DNA from 3 places in the Arthrobacter sp. CAN_C5 genome. Region 2 is predicted to be linked to each of the others. Evidence: riboswitches for the same ligand, from Rfam matches in the RefSeq annotation. Region 2 holds a riboswitch; each other region holds the start of a gene.
The links. Region 2 has a riboswitch for cyclic di-AMP ahead of H4V95_RS07495 (C40 family peptidase). Riboswitches for the same ligand answer to the same signal wherever they lie in the genome.
Positions count from the first base shown of each region.

Region 1: another riboswitch for cyclic di-AMP. It lies ahead of H4V95_RS09930 (LysM peptidoglycan-binding domain-containing protein); the one in region 2 lies ahead of H4V95_RS07495 (C40 family peptidase).
Region 3: another riboswitch for cyclic di-AMP. It lies ahead of H4V95_RS16180 (NlpC/P60 family protein); the one in region 2 lies ahead of H4V95_RS07495 (C40 family peptidase).

Region 1 covers NZ_JAGGMZ010000001.1:2,114,730-2,121,923, forward strand. Annotated here, with positions in the region: gene H4V95_RS09920 (hypothetical protein) at 1-9, opposite strand, end outside; gene H4V95_RS09925 (hypothetical protein) at 208-1,302, shown strand; gene H4V95_RS09930 (LysM peptidoglycan-binding domain-containing protein) at 1,437-2,345, opposite strand; cyclic di-AMP (ydaO/yuaA leader) riboswitch at 2,348-2,595, opposite strand; gene H4V95_RS09935 (F510_1955 family glycosylhydrolase) at 3,165-4,085, opposite strand; gene H4V95_RS09940 (DUF305 domain-containing protein) at 4,152-4,793, opposite strand; gene H4V95_RS09945 (hypothetical protein) at 4,911-5,414, opposite strand; gene H4V95_RS09950 (copper-translocating P-type ATPase) at 5,514-7,194, opposite strand, start outside.
Region 2 covers NZ_JAGGMZ010000001.1:1,586,444-1,593,637, reverse strand. Annotated here, with positions in the region: gene H4V95_RS07500 (NAD-dependent epimerase/dehydratase family protein) at 1-21, shown strand, start outside; gene H4V95_RS07495 (C40 family peptidase) at 288-1,157, opposite strand; cyclic di-AMP (ydaO/yuaA leader) riboswitch at 1,161-1,337, opposite strand; gene mutM (bifunctional DNA-formamidopyrimidine glycosylase/DNA-(apurinic or apyrimidinic site) lyase) at 1,628-2,647, opposite strand; gene rnc (ribonuclease III) at 2,657-3,493, opposite strand; gene rpmF (50S ribosomal protein L32) at 3,557-3,760, opposite strand; gene H4V95_RS07475 (DUF177 domain-containing protein) at 3,763-4,329, opposite strand; gene H4V95_RS07470 (YdcF family protein) at 4,599-5,189, shown strand; gene H4V95_RS07465 (DUF3140 domain-containing protein) at 5,367-5,711, shown strand; gene H4V95_RS07460 (molybdopterin-binding protein) at 5,872-6,276, shown strand; gene modA (molybdate ABC transporter substrate-binding protein) at 6,278-7,048, shown strand; gene H4V95_RS07450 (ABC transporter permease) at 7,045-7,194, shown strand, end outside.
Region 3 covers NZ_JAGGMZ010000001.1:3,457,886-3,465,079, reverse strand. Annotated here, with positions in the region: gene H4V95_RS16195 (MFS transporter) at 1-940, shown strand, start outside; gene serC (phosphoserine transaminase) at 959-2,089, opposite strand; gene H4V95_RS16185 (metal-dependent transcriptional regulator) at 2,338-3,045, shown strand; cyclic di-AMP (ydaO/yuaA leader) riboswitch at 3,296-3,475, shown strand; gene H4V95_RS16180 (NlpC/P60 family protein) at 3,481-4,410, shown strand; gene H4V95_RS16175 (HNH endonuclease) at 4,639-5,139, shown strand; gene H4V95_RS16170 (molybdenum cofactor guanylyltransferase) at 5,136-5,789, shown strand; gene H4V95_RS16165 (DUF6457 domain-containing protein) at 5,805-6,098, shown strand; gene H4V95_RS16160 (molybdopterin molybdotransferase MoeA) at 6,095-7,194, shown strand, end outside.

The sequences.
Region 1 (7,194 bases), 530 kb from region 2:
TGTAACCACCAGTTAAAGATACGGGATGCGGGACCTGGCCGTCCGTCCGGTCTGGTTGCACAGGAATGATTGCGTTGAGGCGGCTCGTGATAGCCGTCCTCACCTGAGGCGAAGCTGGGTATCGGAACGGATGGGATGGCAGCGGCGGGTCGGTGTCCGATGCCGTCGCCCCTTTCTTGCGTCCTAGCTTTCAATTAGGATCCAACGGTGGACACTTCGCTGAAGTACCATCCCTACCACCCGAAAACGCCACCGCTGACCGAGAACGACCCGGTAGTGGAGTGGCTCCTGAAAAGCGATCCTGCGATCCGGTGGCAGGTGTTGCGCGATCTCCTCGACGCCCCGCAGGGTGAGGTAGTAACAGAGCGGGCGCGGGTGGAACACGTGGGGTGGGGCGCTCGGTTGCTCGCCTTGCGGGCACCCGATGGGCAGTGGGCGGACGGCGCATGCTTCCCGAATACCGCGGCGTTCGCCGAAAGCACGGCGCAGGCCCTTGCTGCTGGTGAGCCACCGCCGTCGTTCCCATCACCTGACGTGGAACCGACCGAGACACCAGGTGAACAGCCGGGGCAACCATGGACCTCTACCTACCCGGTGCTGCTCGACCTGTGTCACTTGGGCTTACCTCCGAACAGCGCTGTGATGCGTGAGACAGCCCGGCTGGTCGCGCGCAACTGCCGGTGGGAGTACGACGGATTGCCCTTCTTCGCCGGTGAAGTCGACTGCTGCATCAATGCCGGCACGATACTGATCGGCACCTACCTAGGCGTCAACGTCGGCCCGGTAGTGCAGCGACTCGTGGCCGACCAATTGCCTGATGGTGGCTGGAACTGCTGGGCCGAGTCGCGTTCGGCTCCCGGATCTTTCGCGAGCACTCTTGACGTGGTCGACGCCTTACTGAGGTGGGAGCGAAACACTGGTGGGTCCGACGAGGCCCGCCGGGCCCGTTATGAAGGCGAGGAGTATCTGCTTCGACGCAGCCTGTTCCGGTCCTTGCGCACCGGTGAGGTGGTGAACCCGAGATGGCTTCAGTTTCCCTACCCTCCCCGCTGGCACTATGACCTGCTCAAGGCGACAAGCTACTTCGCCCTGCGTGGCGGACCGGCTGATCCGCGGCTGGCCGAGGCGGTCGAACATGTTCGCGCGAAGCGTCAGCCAGATGGAGGTTGGCTGCTGGATAAGACTCACCCCGGCGCGGTCCACTTTCGATTCGAAGAACCCGATGGCAGCTCGAGTCGGTGGAACACCCTCAGGGCACTGCGGGTTCTGCGCTGGTACGACGCAGCAAACATCTCCGGCTAGCAAGTACGACACCGTGACAAAACAGCGGCATGTCGAGTCGGGGTTGGATGGAACACATAAGTGGCAGGTGCCCTCCGTCCAGGGTACCTGCCACTTATGTTCAGTTCACGGAACGAGTCCGAGAGCTTGAGATGTTAGCCGGTGACTCGCACGAAGTATGAACCGGCGAGATCGGACAGTGGGTGCTCCATCGTCAGGTTGGCACCGTTCATGCCGCTGCTGATGACCTTGCCACCGCCAACGTAGATCGCGATGTGTCCGGCATTGATCACGAGGTCACCCGGTGCTGGCGAGGATACAACCGAGCCGTACTGAGCGAACTGTGAGGGGCCGAGGTCGCCGACGTTCAGGCCGATGGAGCGCAGAGCGCGTTCGACGAGGACGGTGCAGTCCTGGATGGACCCGATCTGCCCATAGGCCGAAGCGACCAGTGCTGCGCCGACTCCGCTGGCTGGAACTGACGGAGCTGCCTTAGCTGCAGACGCAATCGGGGTGATGGGGCTGGAAGCCAAGGTCATCATTGCTGGTTCTGCGGAAACGGGTGCTGCTGCTGGAGCGGGTGCTGCTGCCTGAACGGCTGGTGCTGCTGCCGGAGCGACTGGTGCAGGTGCCGAGTAGAAGGCCTGGCTTGCAGTAGCTGCTGGCACGGCTGCCGCGCTGACGGCTGCCCCACCGGTGAGCTGGATCTGCTGTCCGGGGTAGATGACCGAGGCGTAGGACAGCCCGTTCTGCGCCAGGAGGGTGTCGAGGTTGATACCATTCTGTGCCGCGATTGCGCCCAGGGTGTCCCCGGCAGCAACAGTGTGAACTCCGGAAGCGGCGGGTGCTGAGACTGCGGAGGCGGTCGTTGCTTCGCCCTGCGTGTAGGTTCCTGCGTGGGCGGTCGCTCCGACGGAGAAGACGAGGCTGCCGGTCGCGACGGCGATGATGGCTGGCTTGCCCAGTGCTACGGCATTGGTCTTGGCGGACTGGGTCAGACCTTCAAGAGCGATGGAGTGGGTGGTGGCCGCGCGGTGGCGTGCCGAAATGGACTTACGTGACATGGTGGTTGCCTCTCCCATGCCTGCGGGGTGAGCTGTCGGGTTCGGATGGGAGTCACCCGGCCGTCCACCATCCTTGAGCTTTCTGCCCATCGCAAACGATGCGGCAGATTTTGCACTGGATAGTCAGATCGACTTAACCCCGAGGGTCACCGCGTGCGGTGGCCCGGTGGAAACGTGGTTCCCCCGTCCCTGCCATCTGGATTGTGCGAACGGGTCCCGGTGCAGCGGCAGGGCTCGGCATTCTGCGCGGGATTGTGATCTCGGCGGGGTGCCGGGATCACTCGAATGAGAGTACCCCACGGAGGTATGGATGTCACGTTACGGTTACGGCCCTCTTTAGGGTGGTGCCCTACTCACGGGTAACCGACGGTCGAGGGACCCCATTTCGCCTCTTGGTTTTCCCGGAGAAACTGGACTATCCCATCAATGCTCGGCTCAGATCATGGAGGACGACATGGCCGCCAACGACGGCAGCGGGAGTGTACCGATCCAGATCGAGTTGGTGAGTGGTTCCTCCGATGACTCCGGGGCCTCGCGGATCCCAGGCGCGATCGCAGCCGCAGCAATTGCGCCTGGCGTGGTGGCCGCGATTTTCGCAGCCGATGACGGCGAGAGGCCGGTCTACACCGACCCTGCCGTTTTGCGTGCCGGCGACTCAAATCAAACCTATGAAGGCGTTTCGGCCCCCGTGCCGGGGTCCACTTCTCGGGATCATTCGATACCGTCTGTGCCGTCGGCGACGGTGAATAGCGCTTCCGCCGCAAGGTGCCCGAATGGCCGGATCGCCGCTTCCTGTAGCGATGCGTGCTTCACCACCAACTACTGATGGTTGGATCTGATGTCCGTGAAGGTTTGCCCGTTGTCATTAGAGACCTGGACACTGTTTTCGGTCGCCACCCAGATCCGCAGTGTGGAGTCGTCGAGCATCTGAGTGGCAACCGCTGCTGCCTCGCCGGGAGCTGAACCCTGTTCGACCCAGGTCAGACCAGCGTCAGCGCTGGTATGGATCTGCCCGTCGGGCGTGATTCCGGCGGCTTTCCCTTCAGTAAGTGCCGTGAACATCAGCAACGGTGCCTCCGGCACGGCTGCCCACGTCACGCCGCCGTCGGTGGAGCGTTGCAGGCCTTCCTCGGTGGTAGCGAGCACAACGCTGTCCCGGGGGCTGGCAGCCAGGTTGAACACGGGTATTTGCTCTGCCACGGGCTGCCACAAGGTTCCCTCGGCGCTGGTCTGAAGCTGGCCGTCGAAACCGACTATTCCTCCGTCGGTGACGGCGAGGGCATGGAAGTCGGACTCTCCTTGCCGGGACAGCGGTTCCCAGGTTCGGCCTCGATCGGTGGACCGGATCAGCCCCACCGGGTCGGGCAAATTGGTTCCCGGACCGGGATGACCCGAGGCATATAGGTCGCCGTTCCCTGCCGTGGTGAAGCCCATCAGGTCGATGGTCGGCCCGATCTGGATTGCTGGCGACTCCGAGATGTCGAACAGCCCATCATGGGTGGCCAGCAAGACTTGGTTCGTGTCCGGATTCACACTCATTCCGTGGACGTGACCGGTGGGATAGCCCTGCGCGCTTGTGGCAGAGCCGAAGGATTCGCTGGTGCCGGAGCTCGGTGCCGCTTGCGGTGAGCAGGCCGTGAGGACCAGGAGGCCGGCCGTGAGAACCACGAGCTTGGCGTGTCGTTGCGGGTATGAGAGAAGAAGTTTGGTGCGGGGCACGGTGATGATCTTTCGGGTCAAGGAAGTAAGGGAGAAAGTGGGGAGGGCCAGATGTCTAGCCCTCCCCCTAGTGAACTCGCGGCATGTTTAGAGCTCGGAGAGCAGTTCTTCCATCTCCTGGATTTCGGCCTGCTGGGTTTCCACGATCGTCTCAGCGAGATCGATCGCTTCCGGGTTCTCGCCGTTGTCGATTTCTTCCTGCGCCATGTCGATCGCACCGTTGTGGTGTTCGGTCATAAACTCAAGGAACATCCGGGCAGCGTCGTCGCCTTCGGCTGATTGTAGTTCGGCCATCTGATCCTCGTCCAGCATCCCGTCCATGCCACCCATGGACCCCATGTCATGCCCGTCCATGCCACCTTCGGGCATGACCGGCCGGTCCCAGGCTTCTAGCCAGCTGGTCATGGTTTCTATTTCGGGGCCCTGCGCAGCTTTGATCCTGGTGGAGAGGTCGGTGATCTCAGGGCTGATGCCGTCCTTGGCGAGCATCATGTCGCTCATTTCCACTACCTGCTGGTGGTGGGGAATCATCATCTGGGCGAACATGGCATCGGCGCTGTTGTGTTCGGCGGACACCTCAGCACCGGATTCGGGTGCTGACGGTGATGAGTCCTGGGTGGAAGCGGTTGGTTCGCCCCCCGGGGCGGCGGGTTCGTTGTCGCTTCCGCACCCTGCGAGGGTGATGATGGCTGCGACGCTCAGTGCTGAGAAAGAGAGGTAACGCTTCATGGTGATCTGATCCTTAGTGAATTCATCTGGTGAATAGTCTGTAGTGGGGCCCATGCTGGGCGTGTAGGCCGTCGGGTGCGCGCAATCGCGTTCACTACGACGGCAGGTGCCGGTGTTTTATGTCCGGCTGATACAGAGTTGAATCAGAGAAGGAACAGGGATCGAGAGGGGTCGCAAGCGGATCAATGGCGGACCGCGCAGAAGCACTGACCCGGGAACGAATTGGCCGGAACGTACCAGGAACGCCAGGGCGGCGACGACGATGACCGCCAGGAGACACATCCCCAGGGCCGCGCCGTCATTGCCGCAGGACCCACTACACCCCTGTCCCAATTCGCCGGCACTCCCTCCCGGGGAAGCTGCGGGGACATCGTTTGCCTGGACGTGGTGGGAACCGCTCAAGGACGTCGCATGTTCGGTGTCCGCTGTCATGGAACTGGTCGAAAGCACTGCGCCGTGGGCTGAGGCACCCTGCGCCGAAGCACCGTGCGTTGACGGGCCGTGACCGCCCATCCATACGTGCATTGCGAGGATCCCGATGATCATGGCGGTAAACCAGAGAAAGGTCAGGGCTGAACGCGACAGGTCGAGCGCTATCCTTTGCCTGGTGGTGCCTGTCACTGCCGTTACCCTTTCCTGTCCGTTGATTATTTCCAGCCTAGTGAACTCCGGGCTTGGTCCTCCAATGAGGAGGATGACGCCGGGCGTTTCCTCACTCCGCTAGGTGGTGGTGAAGCGTTCCGGGCTGAGGTCGATCCTGCGCAGTAGCTGCGCGTTCAGTGCGACCACGATGGTTGAGACGCTCATCAGAACGGCTCCCACGGCGGGCGAGAGGACAAAACCAGCGAAGGCCAAAACGCCGGCGGCCAGCGGCACGGCGATCAGGTTGTACCCGGTTGCCCACGCCAGGTTTTGAATCATCTTCCGATAGCTGGCCCTCGACAAGTCGATCATCGCCAGGACTGATCGTGGATCGTTGCCGGCCAGCACCACGCCGGCGGATTCCATTGCGACGTCGGTCCCGGCCCCAATAGCGATCCCCACCTCAGCGCGGGCCAGCGCGGGGGCGTCGTTCACGCCGTCGCCGACCATCGCCACTTTCAATCCGCGGTTCTGCAGTTCGGCGACCTTGGAGTCTTTGTCTTGTGGCAACACGTCAGCGAAGACTTCATCAATACCGAGTTCAGCCCCGACGGCGTCCGCAACCTGGCGTGCGTCCCCCGTGATCATTGCGACCTTCACGCCCCGAGCCTGCAGCGCGTTCACAGCTGCCCGGGACTCATCCCTGACCCGGTCCTCGAGACGCACGGCACCAACAACAGCGCCGTCGCGAACCACATGCAGCACAGATGCGCCGCGGCCGACCCATTCCTGGACGGTATCCCTCATGTCCAAAGGAGTCTCTAGCTGAAGTTCCTTGAGCATATTCGGTCCGCCCACGGTGACCTCGGACCCGTCGACCGTCGCGCGGACCCCCCGTCCGGTCATTGACGAAAATCCGCTACCACGGTACTCGAATGCCGCTGCTTCCGGTGTGTCCATAGCCGCCGCGACGATGGCCCGTGCCACCGGATGTTCGCTGTCGGATTCAGCCGCGGCGGCCAGCGCCAACATTTGTGCATCAGTCATTGTCCCGGACGTAACGGTGGCGGTGACGGCGTGCCGGCCTTCGGTGAGGGTACCGGTCTTGTCGAACAACACAATGTCGACAGTGCGCATACGCTCCAACGCCATCCTGTTCTTGATCAACACACCGGCCCTCGCCGCGCGCTCCGTCGAAATGGCGATCACGAGCGGGATAGCCAGACCAAGGGCGTGCGGGCACGCGATCACCAGGACCGTGACGGTCCGGATGACGGCATCATCGGGGCTACCGAATAGTATCCACGCGGTGAAAGTGAGGATGCCAGCGACCAGCGCGAAGTAGAACAGCAGCGCAGCAGCCTTGTCAGCGAGAGCCTGCGCTTTCGACGACGACGCCTGCGCCTCAGCGACCAGGCGCTGAATCCCTGCCAGGGTGGTATCGGACCCGACGGCGGTCACCCGCACCCGGACTGCGTTATCGGTTGCCACAGTTCCCGCGACGACTACCTCGCCGATCGTGCGCTGGACGGTGCGGGATTCACCCGTGATCATCGCCTCATCGAACTCGGCCACCCCATCAACGATCTCCCCGTCTGCCGGCACCCGGGCGCCTGACCGGACCAGGACGACGTCGCCGGTGGCCAGTGAACTCACAGGGACGGTCTCGATTCCCGCGTCGGTGACCTTATCTGCCTCATCCGGCAGGAGCGCCGCCAACGCATCAAGGGCACCCGCGGCGGATCCGAGGGCACGCATTTCCATCCAGTGCCCCAACAGCATGATGACCACCAGAAGGGCCAGCTCCCACCAGAAGTCC
Region 2 (7,194 bases):
GAGCACTACCGGCAGCTGTAGCCAGGAGTCCTCTCCACACCGAATATCCTCTGCCCGCTGAATAGTGGGCCATAGGCACCGGGACCAGACGTCGGTGAATATACGAGTCTGTGAAAATTCACAGTCAGTGAAAACGCTCATACGGGCGCAAAGAAAAGCGGACACAAGAATGCGCCACCGGAATTCTCCGATGGCGCATTCGTTGGTTGTGCCCGATCTCCTCAGGTTGTCTGCGGGGACGGCTTCCAGCCTGACGGCATTCCGCCTACGAGCCCCCCGTCAGACACTTAGGGAGTGTAGTACCCAACGACAGGCATTGCGTCGACCGCGTGGACCAGGGTGCCCTGGCTAGGGTTCAGCGCGCTGACCATCTGGCCGTCACCAATGTAGATGCCGACGTGTCCGCCGCCGTTCTGGATGACGAGGTCACCTGGCTGCGGGTTGCTGGTGCGGGCTGAGGCAGCCATCTGTGCCTGGCTGGTGCGGGGAAGGTCGATGCCGTGCTGGGCGAAGACCCACTGCGTGAAGCCTGAGCAGTCCCAGGCGCCCGGGGTGGTGCCACCGTAGACGTAGCCCGAGCCGACCATCGACAGCGCGGTGCCAACGATGCCCGAGCTGGATGCCTGTCCACCGGTGGAGGCTGCTGCCATCGGGGTGATGGCTTCAGAGGCGGTGGTGATGCCCAGGGTGCTGGTCTCGGCTGGAGCGGCCGGAGCCGGCGCGGCAACGGTCACCGCGGCGGCTGGTGCCGCAGCGGGTGCTGGTGCTGCTACCTGGGTGGCCTGGGTGGCGCCGCCCGAAAGGGAAATAACGTCACCCGGGAAGATGACCGAGTCGTAGCTGAGGCCGTTCAGGGCGAACAGCGACTCAAGGCTGACACCCTGGGCTGCAGCGATGTTTCCGAGGGTGTCCCCGGCCTGAACGGTGTAGGTTGCTGATCCAGCGCTCTGGACGGCTGGCGCCGAGGCGGCTGGCTGGACGGTGATTTCACCGGCTGCGTTGGCCGGGAGTCCGGCACTGAGCATGAGACCCGATGCGGCGACAAGCACAGCGGCTGGACGGCCGACGGCGCCAGCGTGTGAGCTGACCGCTTTGGAAACGGTCTTGAGCGCGCTCGGTGGGGTTGCGCGGTGACGCGCGATGTGGTTCTTGGACATGATCTTGCCTCTCCCGATGCCTACGAAGTTAGCTGTCGGATTCGGATGGGAGCCACCCGGACTCGAAATCGAGTCTTCACCCCAAGGCCGTCGATCGACGGCCACTATTGGTTCCTCCGCTTCTGCCGGATGTGTGCGGACGGACCTCACGACATCGGCAGAATTGGGCAATCTGTCGGGAGGACGCTGAGTTGAACGGAACCCTGCGCGCTGACCACTGTACCTAGGGTCGTCCAGTTTTGTCACATTTGTATCACGGCGGCGCTGTGATGGGTAGCGATTCGGTAACTCGCGTCGGGGTGATGAACCATGCTCGGGCGCTGGGAAGGTTTCCATTGCATGATGGTCCCGCACGGTCGACGCCCGCGGCGGCTTCTCCCCCGGTATGTGGGCAAGGCCCCGGTGTGGAGAACTAGTCGGCGCCCGCGGCGTTACACAAAAACCGTAATACTGCCTGGCCGGAGAAGCTCTTACCAGCGCCCGTTGCGGGGCTTTGGTTGGCAGCGGGGGCAGCTGAACGAGGACCGGTTCATGAACATTTCACGGCGAATCAGGGAGCTACCGTGGAATCCCGGGTCGGCGGCACAGCGGGTACACGGTTCGCCCTCCCTGCCGTAGGCGTTGAGGGAACGCGCGAAATACCCTGAGGTCCCGTTGACGTTGACGTACAGGGAGTCGAAGCTGGTGCCGCCGGCGTCCAGTGCGCGCAGCATGACGTCGCGGCAGGCATCGATCAGTCGGAGCGCATCGCCCCGTCGCATCGTTTCGGTGGGTCGTGCATAGTGCACGCGGGCAGCCCAGAGCGCCTCATCGGCGTAGATATTGCCGATACCGGAGACCAGTGACTGATCGAGGAGTGCCCGCTTGATGCCCGTCCTGCGCCGGCGCAACTTCGCATAGAAGTCGGCAAAGGAGAACGCCGGGTCCAGCGGGTCTCGTGCAATGTGGGCCGCCTCGACGGGGATTAGTGGCAGCGGGCTTTCGCCGAGGCCTCCGGCGTGACCGTCGGCGGTGGGAATCATCGACGTCACGAAGAGGCCACCGAAGATGCGTTGGTCGACGAACCGGAGTTCCCTCGGGAGCGGTCCGGCGTCGGCAGTGGATACGGCGGACAGTGTGAGCCGGACCCGGAGATGCTTTTCCTCGGGTGCTTCGGCGTCCTGGACGAGCAGTTGCCCGCTCATCCCCAGATGCGCCATCAGTGCAACAGGCGGTCCTGCAGTGTCTGTGTCGGATTTCGCTGCGGCGTCTGAACTAGCTGCAGTGTCTGACGGCTTTGCGGTAGCTGCCAGCGGGAGCCAGAGGAACTTGCCCCGGCGGACTACGTCCAGGACCCGGGCGCCCACCAGATTGCCGGTGAAGTCCTCGCCGCCGAGGGCGTGGCGGCGGATCGACCGCGGGTCGAGGATGTCGACGTCGTCAATGGTGCGTCCCAGGACCCAGCGCGCGAGGCCACGGCGCACCACCTCGACCTCGGGAAGCTCTGGCATGGGGTGCGCTTACGCCGATGCGGCGGATGCGGCGGATGCCGGATCGGACAGGCTGATGACAGGGTCGGGAACGGTGTCAGCGCCGTCAGGGTGAATCCCGTCGTGATCGACGGTGGCCACATCAACCGGGACCACTACCGTCTGGGCCGCTGTTTTGGGTTCAGCGGCGATAACCCGGAGCATCTTCCAGGAGGCTGCAGCAGCCTCCTGTTCGGCTTCCTTCTTGGAAGGACCCGATCCGGAGCCATAGGGCTTGCCTCCGACCGTGAGGAGTGCTTCGAAGGTGCGGGCGTGGTCGGGGCCGAATCCGGTGACCTTGTAGTCGATGGTGCCCAGGCGGCGCGCAGCGGCGATCTCCTGGATATTGGTCTTCCAGTCGGTGCCGGCGCCCATGGCGGCAGCGCTTCCCAACAGGGGACCCACCAGGCGCATCACCATGGCCCGGGCTATTTCGATCCCGTTGCTGAGGTAGGTCGCGCCAATGACGGCTTCCATCGTGTCAGCGAGAATCGATGCCTTGTTCCGCCCGTTGGTCAGCTTCTCGCCCTGGCCCAGCAGGACATGCTGGCCCAGCTCCAGGTCGCGGGCAATCCCGGCCAGGGCACGGGTGCTGACGACCGCGGAGCGCCGTTTGGCGAGGTCACCCTCCGACAGCTCGGGGTTGTCCCGGTACAGCGCGTCGGTGACCGCCAGCCCCAACACCGAATCACCAAGGAATTCGAGGCGTTCGTTGGTGGGGATACCGCCATGCTCATAGGCGAAGGAGCGGTGCGTCAGGGCAAGACGAAGCGTCCCGGCGTCAATTGAGACACCGAGACGCTTCAAAAGGTCTTCAGTATTAGCCACGTCTACTTACGCACTCGCATAAGAACGCTGCAGGCACCGGCGATGCCGGGCACACAGCGGTCGTTAGACGTCGGCTACCTTGCGTCCCTTGTACTCAAGGAACAGTGCAGTGCCGGCGGAGTCGGTGACTACCTTGGCCTGGTGAGCCAGGCTGTAGGTAACGCGGCCGTTCTCCACGGTCTTCACCAGTTTGGGGGCAGTTGCCTTCCACTGGGACCGACGTGCACGGGTATTCGAGCGGGACATTTTCCGCTTAGGAACAGCCACGACTAACTCTCTTCTCTCTCGACAGACTCTGTACTTGCTGCCACGTCGCTTGACGCTGCAGTGCTGGTCAGCCCGGTAAGGGCCGCCCAGCGGGGATCCAAAATTTCGTGCTGATGATCGGGGTCATCCGCGAGGCGGGCTCCACATTCAGAGCACAGACCCTCACAGTCCTCCCGGCACACCGGCTGGAACGGCAGTGACGTTACCACTGCGTCCCGAAGCACCGGCTCAAGATCAATTGAATCCCGATCAACCCGGTGCTCTTCAACAGGTTCTTCTCCCTCGGACAACTCGACGTCGTCGTAGTAGAAAAGCTCCTGCACATCGACGCTGCTGCTGTACTTGATGGGATCCAGGCACCGGCCACATTCGCCCACGATCTCGACGTCTGCGGTACCTGATACCAGAATTCCCTCGTGCACAGCCTCCAGTCTCAGATCCAGTTCCACGGGGGAACCTTCCTGAACACCGATGAGAACCACACCGAAATCCTTTGGTGCGGGTACATGTTCTTCGATTGTTCGCATGCTGCCCGGGCTGCGCCCGAGGTCCTTGACGTTGAAAATCAAAGGCGAACTGAGATCGCTCTTAATGGGAACTCCTGTAGAACATATGACCGACGTATCATCTTAGCCTGATTAGCCCGCCCGGCTCAAACCAGAGCCGGAGGGTTCGGCAAGCAACAGCCGCCGACGACGGCGGCTAGTGCCGCTCACGCCCCACCTCACCACGGATTATGGGCAGAGCCAAACGCGCCACGCGGGTGTGGTCCGGTCTGTGCGGACGCTTTGCGGGCGGTTACGGCCCCAGCTGGTGGCCTGCCCGTAAGGTTGACCCGGTGAGAATCCCCCCGACCCGAGTGCTGTGGCGATGGCTGCAACGGTCGACGGCGGCCCTGGTGGCGTTGACCTGCATCTGGCTGCTCGCCTGCTATTCCCTGTTCATCAACCCACCGGTGTTCGGCCCGGACTATGTGGCTGGAGTCAACGCCGATGCGGTGGTGGTCCTGGGGGGCGACAGCTCGGAGCGGCTCCCCCTCGCTGAGGAGTTGGTGGCGGCAGGGCACGCACCGATCCTTGCCATCTCCCGGACAGACACCCCCGGGAACGTCGACGCCGACCGGCTCTGCAAGAGACCGGCACACGCTTCGCGGGTGTGTTTTGAACCCTCCCCCCTCACCACCCGGGGAGAAGCACGCGCAGTCGCCCGACTCGCAGCCGACCGGGACTGGGACGCTGTCCTGGTGGTGACCTCCGATTATCACGCACTGCGGGCGTTCACCAACCTTCGTCAATGCTCGGACGCGGAGCTGGTCATGGTCCCCTCGACCCCCGACCATGGGCTGCTGGGATGGCTGCCCCGGTTTGTCGAGGAAACGGCAGCACTGGCGGCCACCCACCTGCGGCCTGTCTGCGCGAACAGGATCTAGTACCGGCTGTGCCGCCCGCTCGGAGAATGACCCTTACGGCCCTACCTACTTCGGCGTCCCGATCGCGTGATAGGTTCTCACCAACAATCAGCAGCCTTAGCTTTGCCGGGACACTCGCAGCCGATGAGGACCCGCCAAATGCCTGGGTGCACCCCAATCTGAAGGAGAGCGATAGCCATGAGCGGTTCCGAAGACACGTTGGACTCGGTGTGGCCAGACTGGCAGAAGGCGGTCAACCTGACGGCCTCCACACTGGAGGACTGGCTCGAATCCGAAGAATCACGGGCCGTCGGCCAGAAGGGCAACGGAGGTGAGTCGGTGGGCCACGAATCAGGCCGGCGGATTGTGAAAATCCTGCGAACCAGAAAAGCGGATCTCAGCGAGGAGGATATTGCGCACATGCACAAAGTAGTGGGCTACGTCCACAGACATCTGGCACAGAAGCCGTCGTCCGACGTTGAACACTCCCGGTGGCGGTACTCCCTGATGAACTGGGGACACGATCCACTGAAGAAAGACTAGAGCGCACCGGCCCCGCGCCCACCGCGCTCCGGCCCCGCACCGACCTCGCACCGACCCCGCACCGGCTTCGCACCGGCCCCCGGCTGACGAGGGCTTCACCGAGGCCTTGTTCGCGGACACTCCTGCCTGGAGACGCACCTGCTGGGCTAGAGTGGCTTTTATGTCGCAGATACGGGTCAAAGACGCAGCGCACTACCTCGGTGTCAGCGCCGACACAGTGCGGCGCTGGGCAGAAGACGGTACCCTCACCAGCACCAAATCCTCAACCGGCGTCACCATGCTTGACGGCCTGGAGCTCGCCCACCTGGCCCGGGAGCGTGCTGTCCTGCCCGAGGATCCATCGGGGATGGAGAGCTCAGCCCGGAACCGGTTTGTGGGGCTGGTGACCCGGGTGGTGACAGACAGGGTGATGGCCCAGGTGGAACTCCAGTGCGGCCCCCACCGGGTGGTCTCCCTGATGAGCGCTGAAGCCGTCAAGGAGTTGGCGCTGGAGCCGGGCTCGGTAGCCGTCGCGGTGGTGAAATCGACCACCGTCATTGTCGAGACTCCCGGAAGGAAGATCTGAGATGTGGCATTCCCGCGGCATGGTCGCCGTTGGCTCGTTGGCGGTCCTGGGGTTGGCCGCCTGCGGCACCGCAGCCGACTCTCCGGAGGCAGCGGATGCCGACCAGGGCCTGACCGTGTTCGCCGCCGCGTCGCTGCAGACCACCTTTACGAAGCTCGGTGAGCAGTACGAGGCAGCGAACCCGGGTTCCACCATCACCTTCAGCTTTGCCGGGTCCTCTGATCTGGCCACCCAGCTGACCGCCGGTGCACCCGCCGATGTGTTTGCCTCAGCAGACACCTTCACGATGGACCGGGTAGCCACCGAGGAGCTGATCGACGGGCAACCGGTGCCCTTTGCCACCAATACCCTCACCATCGCGGTACCCGCGGGCAACCCCGCAGGCATCACCGGCTTCGAGGATCTGGCCGACCCCGGCACCAGGGTGGTCCTCTGCGCACCGCAGGTACCGTGTGGGGCCGCTGCAGTCGAGGCTCAGAAAGCAGCCGGAGTGACGGTGAACGCGGTGAGCGAGGAAGCGTCGGTAACCGACACACTGGGCAAGGTCCGCTCCGGTGAAGCAGATGCGGGCCTGGTCTATGTCACCGATGTGCTGGCCGCCGGCAACAGCGTCGAGAGCATTGACTTCCCGGAGGCGACAGACGCTCTCACCACCTACCCGGTGGCGGCTGTGGCGGGTGGGAATAGTGATCGCGCCCGAAGCTTCATTGACCTCGTGACGTCTCCGGCGGGCCAGCAGCTGCTCACCGACGCAGGATTCGGTGCGCCGTGAGCACCAGAACCCGGGCAATCCGGCATGGAATCCCGCGGTGGGTGTTTGTCCTCGCTGCCGGCGGTGCCCTGTTGGTGCTGTTGCCCCTGGCGGCGATGATCGCGCAAGTGAACTGGTCTCAGTTCGTGCAGCTGGTGACCTCGGAG
Region 3 (7,194 bases), 1.9 Mb from region 2:
GGCGCTTGGTTTCGTCTCGGCCGTTGATGCCCCGGCTCGCCAGACCTTCGTCTCCGAACTGGTCCGGGACGACTACCTGCCCAACGCGGTGGCCCTGAACAGTGCATCCTTCAACGGTGCCCGGATGGTTGGCCCGGCGGTGGCGGGACTGCTGACGGTGGCGGTCGGCGCCGGCTGGGTCTTCATGATCAACGCTCTGACCTTCGGCGCCATGATCTTCGTCCTCATGACCATCAGGCGCTCCGAGCTGCGGGTCCTGGAGAAATCACCGCCCGGCAAGGGCCGGATCCGTGAGGGTTTCCGCTATGTGCGCAACCGCCCGGACCTGATGATGGTGATGCTCGCGATCTTCATCGTCGGGACCTTCGGGCTGAATTTCGCAATCTACATCGCGGCGATGGCCCGCACCGAGTTCAACAGCGGCGCCGGCGTGTTTGGTGTGCTGTCATCGGTGATGGCCGTCGGATCGGTGGCCGGCGCACTGCTCTCCGCCCGGCGCAGCAAGCCGCGCCTGAGGTACATCTACGGCGCGGCGGCCGCCTTCGGGGTGGCGTGCGGGGCCGCCGCGTTGGCCCCCACCGTCTGGCTCTTCGGGATCACGCTGGTCCTGGTTGGCCTGTTCGCCCTCACCCTGATGACCAGTGCCAACGCCTATGTCCAGACCACCACCGAGCAGGTGATGAGGGGTCGGGTGATGGCGCTGTACTTCGCTATTTTCCTGGGTGGCACCCCAATTGGTGCACCGATCGTCGGTCTGGTCTCCAACGCGTTCGGGCCACGCTGGAGCCTCGCCGTCGCCGCAGCCGCAGGTATTATCGCGGCAATGGCCGGGATGATCTGGGCCTGGCGCGCCCACCACCTCAGGCTGCGGTACGAATCCGCCCCGCGGCGACGGTTCCGGATTGAGACCGACTTCGGGAAGCCGGCCACCGACCCCTGACAGGACGGTTCCTCCCGGTTACGAAGCCTGCCCGATCACGAAGTCGATGCACGCCAGCAGCGCCGACACGTCGTCCGGCTCAATCGAGACGAACGTCGCGATACGCAGTTGGTTGCGGCCCAGCTTCCGGTAGGGCTCGACGTCGACAATTCCGTTGGCGCGCAGCACCTTCGCCACCAGTGCGGCGTCGATGGATTCGTCGAAGTCGATGGTCGTAATGACGTTGGAGCGGTCCTCCGGGCGGGCCACGAAGGGGGTGGCGACGTCGGACGCCTCAGCCCACTCATAGATCCTGCCCGCCGAGTCGGCCGTGCGGGCGGCAGCGAACCCCAGCCCGCCGCTCTGGTTCAACCATTCGACCTGGGCGTTCAGCGTGACCAGGGTGGCCAGGGCGGGAGTGTTGTAGGTCTGGTTCAGCAGCGAATTGTCGATGGCGGTCTTGAGGCTCAGGAAGTCGGGAATCCAACGGTCCGTGGCGGCGATTCGCTCAGCGCGTTCCAGCGCGGCGGGGGAAAACAGGCCCAGCCAGAGTCCGCCGTCGGACGCGAAGTTTTTCTGCGGGGCAAAGTAGTAGACATCGGAGGCGCTGACGTCGACATCGAGGCCACCGGCCGCCGAGGTGGCGTCAATGAGGACCAGCGCGTCGGGTGCGGCGCCGTCCACCCGGTGGACCGGCGCGGCAACGCCGGTGGAGGTTTCGTTCTGCGGCCAGGCGTAGACGTCGACGCCCCCCTCAGCCTCGGGGGTGGGGCGCGTCCCGGGAGGGGAGGTGATGACCGAGGACGCCTGCAGGAAGGGCGCCCGGTTGGTCGCGGACGCGAACTTGGAACCGAATTCCCCGAACGACAGATGCTGGGCCTTGTCCTGCACCAGCCCGAAGGACGCTACGTCCCAGAAAGCGGTCGACCCGCCGACGCCCAGGACCACTTCATAGCCGGCCGGCGCAGAAAACAACTGGCTGAGGCCCTCGCGGACGGAACCGACAAGGTTCCGCACCGGTGCCTGACGGTGGGAGGTTCCCAGCAGCGTTCGGCCAGCCTGCGTCAACGCCTCCAACTGGGCGTCGCGAACCTTCGACGGGCCAGCACCAAAGCGCCCGTCGGCGGGGAGGAGCCCCGCGGGGATCTTTTGGTCCGGGGAAATGCTCATGGTCTCTCCAAGCGGTTGGCGCGGGACGTCGTCGGGATACATTCTGCCGCACGGCGGCCTAGCCCCCGCAATTATGAACAGCCCTACGCCGCGCCCCTCGTAGGGCAGCCAATTGCCGTGGCCAGCAGGAAATGGGTTAACCTTGGGAGGCGTAGAACTTGTGTTCGGCGCTGGCATCAGGCGCCGCGCTTGCACCGCGAAAGCCGCCCGCTGTTCCATCCCGCACCAGTGCCTAGGAGCTGAACCGCATGACGGACCTCATCGATACCACTGAGATGTATCTGCGGACCATCCTGGAACTGGAGGAGGAGAACATTGTTGCCCTCCGCGCCCGGATCGCTGAACGCCTCCGCCATTCAGGCCCCACCGTCTCGCAGACCATCGGACGGATGGAGCGCGACGGACTGGTGGTGGTGTCCGGCGACCGTCACCTCGAATTCACTGACCTGGGACGGCGCCGCGCGATCGGTGTAATGCGGAAGCACCGCCTTGCTGAACGGCTGCTGTCGGATGTGATCGGCCTCGACTGGGCCTACGTCCACGAGGAAGCCTGCCGCTGGGAGCACGTCATGAGCGAACGGGTTGAGCAACGCCTCTACGAGCTGCTCGGCAAGCCGACCGAGTCCCCCTACGGCAACCCCATCCCCGGGCTGGAAGCGTTGGGCGGCCCGCCCGCCGAAGGGTTCTCCGTGGGGGTGCGCAGCCTTTCATCGGTGATCGGCACTTCCCCGGCCGGATCTGTGATTACCCTGGTCCGGCTTGCGGAACCCATCCAGGTGGACCCGGAGCTGCTTTCCCAACTGGACGAGGGTGGATTGCGTCCCGGAACTGCCATCTCTGTGCAGTCCGTCGGGGACTACGTCTCGGTCCGCGTGGACGGCATCGAGGGTGCGCTGGAGCTCCCACCCGAGGTGGCAGCCCACGTGTTCGTGTCAGTCTCCCCAGCCGCCGGCTAGCGCCGAGCGGCAGCCGCGTGGCACTGAACCGTGAATGGTCCGGACAAGTTGCCCACCTTTGGGGTAACAAACGAGTATCTTTCGCGTGCACCTAATCATCTCGAAGCCAGTAGCTGTGAAGGACCGATGTGATGGCCGTAACCATCTCCATACCATTCCGTGACCGGAATGTGACATTAGGTCTGATCTGATGTACCGTCGATCTCGTGCCCAATTCTTCTAGGTTGGTCACTCTCGAGCAGATCGCCTAGCTCTGCCACTGCCCGAGATCCGTTCGCACAATTCGCATGGCAGAGGCGGGGGAACCACATTAGTGGGTTTCGCAAGAAATCCTGGGGTTAAGTCGTGCCATTCCGAAAAGGAACCGCGCGGCCGGGTGACTCCCATCCGAATCCGACAGCTCACCTCGCAGGCAATTGGGAGAGGCAATCGAACGTGTCATACAACTCTGCTCTGGGCCGCCACCGTGCCGTCCGCACCAACCCCTTGACCGCCATCTCAGATGCCGTGTCCTCCAACGCTGGTTCGGTAGGTCGTCAGGCCGCAGTCCTCGCTGCCGCAACCGGTCTGGTACTGACCGGCGGAGTATCAGCCAACGCCGCTGATCTCTCCCCTCAGGCTAACGAGCGCGCCACCATCGCCTCCACTCTGGAAATCCAGGCGGCACCGGCAGTTGTCGAAGCTCCGGCAGACGCCAAGATCGCCTTCAACCGCACACCGGTTAAAGCTGTGGCCGCCCCCGAGGTAGTCGAAGCCCCGGCAGTCAAGGTTCAGTCCGAAACGGTTGCCGAGATCGAGGAAGCCCCCGTCGAGGCACCGGCAGCAGAGCCCGTCGCCGCGGAGCCCACTGTCTCCGAGCCGGTAACTGTAGCCCCAGCGGTCGCAGCAGAACCAGTCGCGCCGGCAGCCCCTGCCGCAGTCGTTCCGGCAGCTCCGGCAGCCGCAGTCGCAGTCGCTCCAGCAGCCCCAGCCCCAGCCCCAGCCGCACCGGCTCCCAAGGCTCCAGCCGCCAAGAAGACCCCCGCCGTATCCTCAGGCGTGGCCGCCACCATTGCTGCCGCAGCCCAGGGCCAGCTCGGTGTCACCCAGGACTGCACCCGCCTTGTGAGCAACGCCCTTGCAGCCGCAGGCATCAACTTCCACGGCTGGCCAGCCGGATACCTTTCCCTGGGCCGCACGGTCAGCGGCGGCGAGGCCATCCCCGGCGACCTCATCTACTACGCAGACGGTGGCGCCGGCGTTGCCCACATCGCCGTCTACATCGGCGGCGGCAAGGCCGTCCACGGTGGATTCAACGGCAACCAGACGGTAGTCGCCCCCGCCGATCTCGGTTCCGGCCCGGTCTACATCCGCGTCGGCGGCTAACCCACCACGAACCACCAGAAAGGACCCGGAGGATTTCGATCCCCGGGTCCTTTCTGCGTCTGGGGCCGTCACTCCAGAGGTACGACACGCACGACACGGGCGGCCACCAGCGGTGAGAATTGGCAAACCGGGTGCCAGCCGAACTACCCTTACATAAAATAAGTCAGTTGTAGTCCTGTTTCCCCGGACCACAGGGACGCGGGCAATTCTCGGCAAAGAGGAATGTGCATGCGCACTCTCGTTCTGAATGCTGGATATGAGCCACTGGCGGTAGTGACCTTCCGCCGGGCGCTGGTCCTTGTGCTCGCGGGCAAGGCAAGTATCGTCGCGGAGGGGGAGGAACCGGTGATCGGACCCAACGAAATCCTCGGTCGGCCCTCGGTCATCCTGCTGAACCGGTACGTGAAAATTCCCTACCGGCACACCCTTGTTGCTACCCGGCGGGGTGTCCTGCGGCGTGACAACCACCTGTGCGCCTATTGCGGCAAAGCCGCCGCCACCATCGACCACGTCTTCCCCCGGTCCCGCGGCGGGGACTCGAGCTGGGAGAACCTGGTGGCCTGCTGTCTGCGGTGCAACAACGACAAGGGCGACAAAACCCTCGCCTCGCTCGGCTGGCAGCTCCGGATGACCCCGCAGCCGCCCCGCGGGAACCCCTGGCAGCTTCGCGAGATTGAGAAGCCTGCCCCACAGTGGAGCGCTTTCCTCCGCTCGGAGACCGCCGCTTGAGTGCTCAGTCACCCGTTGTCTTCAACGCCGTTGTGCTGTCTGGGGGGCGCTCGTCCCGCCTGGGAGGCACACCGAAGGCCCGCCTGGAACGCGATGGGCGGAGCTTGCTCGACCTCACCTGTCTCGCCGTAGCAGACGCGCGCCGGGTGGTGGTAGTGGGACCCGAGGAACATTCGCTGGCCGGTGGACTTGGCTCGGACGGCGCAACCACAACGCCCGCCGACGGACAGCTGCTCCGTGAGTTTGTCCGAGAGTCGCCGCCCTTTGGTGGGCCCGCCGCCGCACTGGCTGCCGCCGTCGACCATTTGGGTGACGACGACGCACCGTGGCTTCTGGTCATGGCCTGCGACATGCCCCGGGTCGACCAGGCCATTCCTGCCCTGCTGGCGGCCGCGGCCGGCGACGCCGATTCTTCGTACATGGCCCGCGACGGCGGGCGGGACCAGCCGCTGGCCGCGCTGTACCGAATGGATTCCCTCCGTGACGCGGTGGCGGCGGTCCACCGGAGCGGCGGCGCCCAGAATCTATCGATGAAGGCACTCCTTGCTAGGGTGCAATGGAGAGCAATCGACGTTCCGCCGGGAAGCACCGCCGACGTCGACACCTGGGCCGACGCCCAAACCCTCGGTGTCTCAGCCACACCGACCTAGACCGCAGGAGCAGCGATGAAAAAGCAGGATCAGATCCTCCAGGAGTGGAGCGCCCAACTTATCGAGGCCTTCGAACTGGAGGGGACAACCATCGACATCGATGCCATTCTCTCCCTCGCCGGGGATGCAGCCCATTCGATCGTGCGCCCCGCAGCACCCCTGACCACCTTCATCGCTGGCTACGCGGCCGGCCTCGCGGTGGCCAGCCAGCAGGCCACCGAGGCGGTGGCCATGGAGTCGGCCATCGAGGCGGCCCGGCGTCAATGCCCGCCCCAAGAGGCAAGCCCTGCAGCGACGGACGCCCCGTGAGCGAATCACCGACGACGGAAACCGCTGCGAACCAGGCCGAGACCCCCCTGGTTGCGGCGCCGGGTGGCCATAACCTCGACTGGGAGCAGGCACGACGGGCCGCTTTCCACGCCGGCAGTCCGCTGGCACACCAGACGGTTCCCCTGTCCGAGGCGCTCGGCCAGACACTGGCTGAACCGGTCACCGCGCTGCAGGCCATCCCGCACTACGCCTCCTCAGCGATGGACGGCTGGGCGGTCAACGGTGCCCCACCCTGGCAACTGGTCAGTCACGCACCCAAGGAAGAACACCCGTGGCAGCGCCCCGCCCCGCACCGGGACTCCGGGGCAGGTCCCTTGGCGCCCGGAGAAGCGACCTTCATCCTCACGGGCGGTGTGGTTCCCGACGGCGCGACCGGAATCCTTCGCACCGAGCACGGGATGGTGCGCGGGGACGTTCTGGACCGCAATGATTCCGCCCGGCCCGACGAGCCCCGACCCCAGGAGCACATCCGCCCGGCAGGTGAGGAAGCGCCCGAGGGCAGCGTGACCATTCCGGCGAATGTGACGCTCAACCCCGCCCAGATCGCCCTGGCAGCAGTCTGTGGGTACGATAACCTTCCCGTGCTGCGTGCCCCCCGCGTCTCCCTCCTCCTCACCGGCGATGAGGTGATCGAAGCGGGCCTCCCCGAACCGGGACAGGTGCGCGACACCTTCGGCCCGCAACTGCCTGGGCTGGTGCAGCTGATGGGTGGACACGTGGACACCTCCGGCCGGGCCAAGGACGATCTCGACGACGTCGTCGCCGCCATCAGCGCTGAGGCCCTCGACGAGCTCTCCCTCGCCCGGGCCTCCGGCGATGTGCTGATCACCACCGGTGGGACCGGCAGTTCCTCGGCCGACCACATCCGGCGCGCACTGGAGACCCTTGAGGCGGAGTTCATCATTGATGGCATCGCGATGCGCCCTGGTCACCCGACCCTGCTGGCGCGGCTGCAGGATGGTCGGTTCCTGGTGGGTCTTCCCGGCAACCCGCTGGCGGCCATGATGGCCATGTTCACCGTGGTTGGTCCCCTCCTCGCCGGGCTGCGGGGCGCACCGTTCCCCGAGACCGAGGA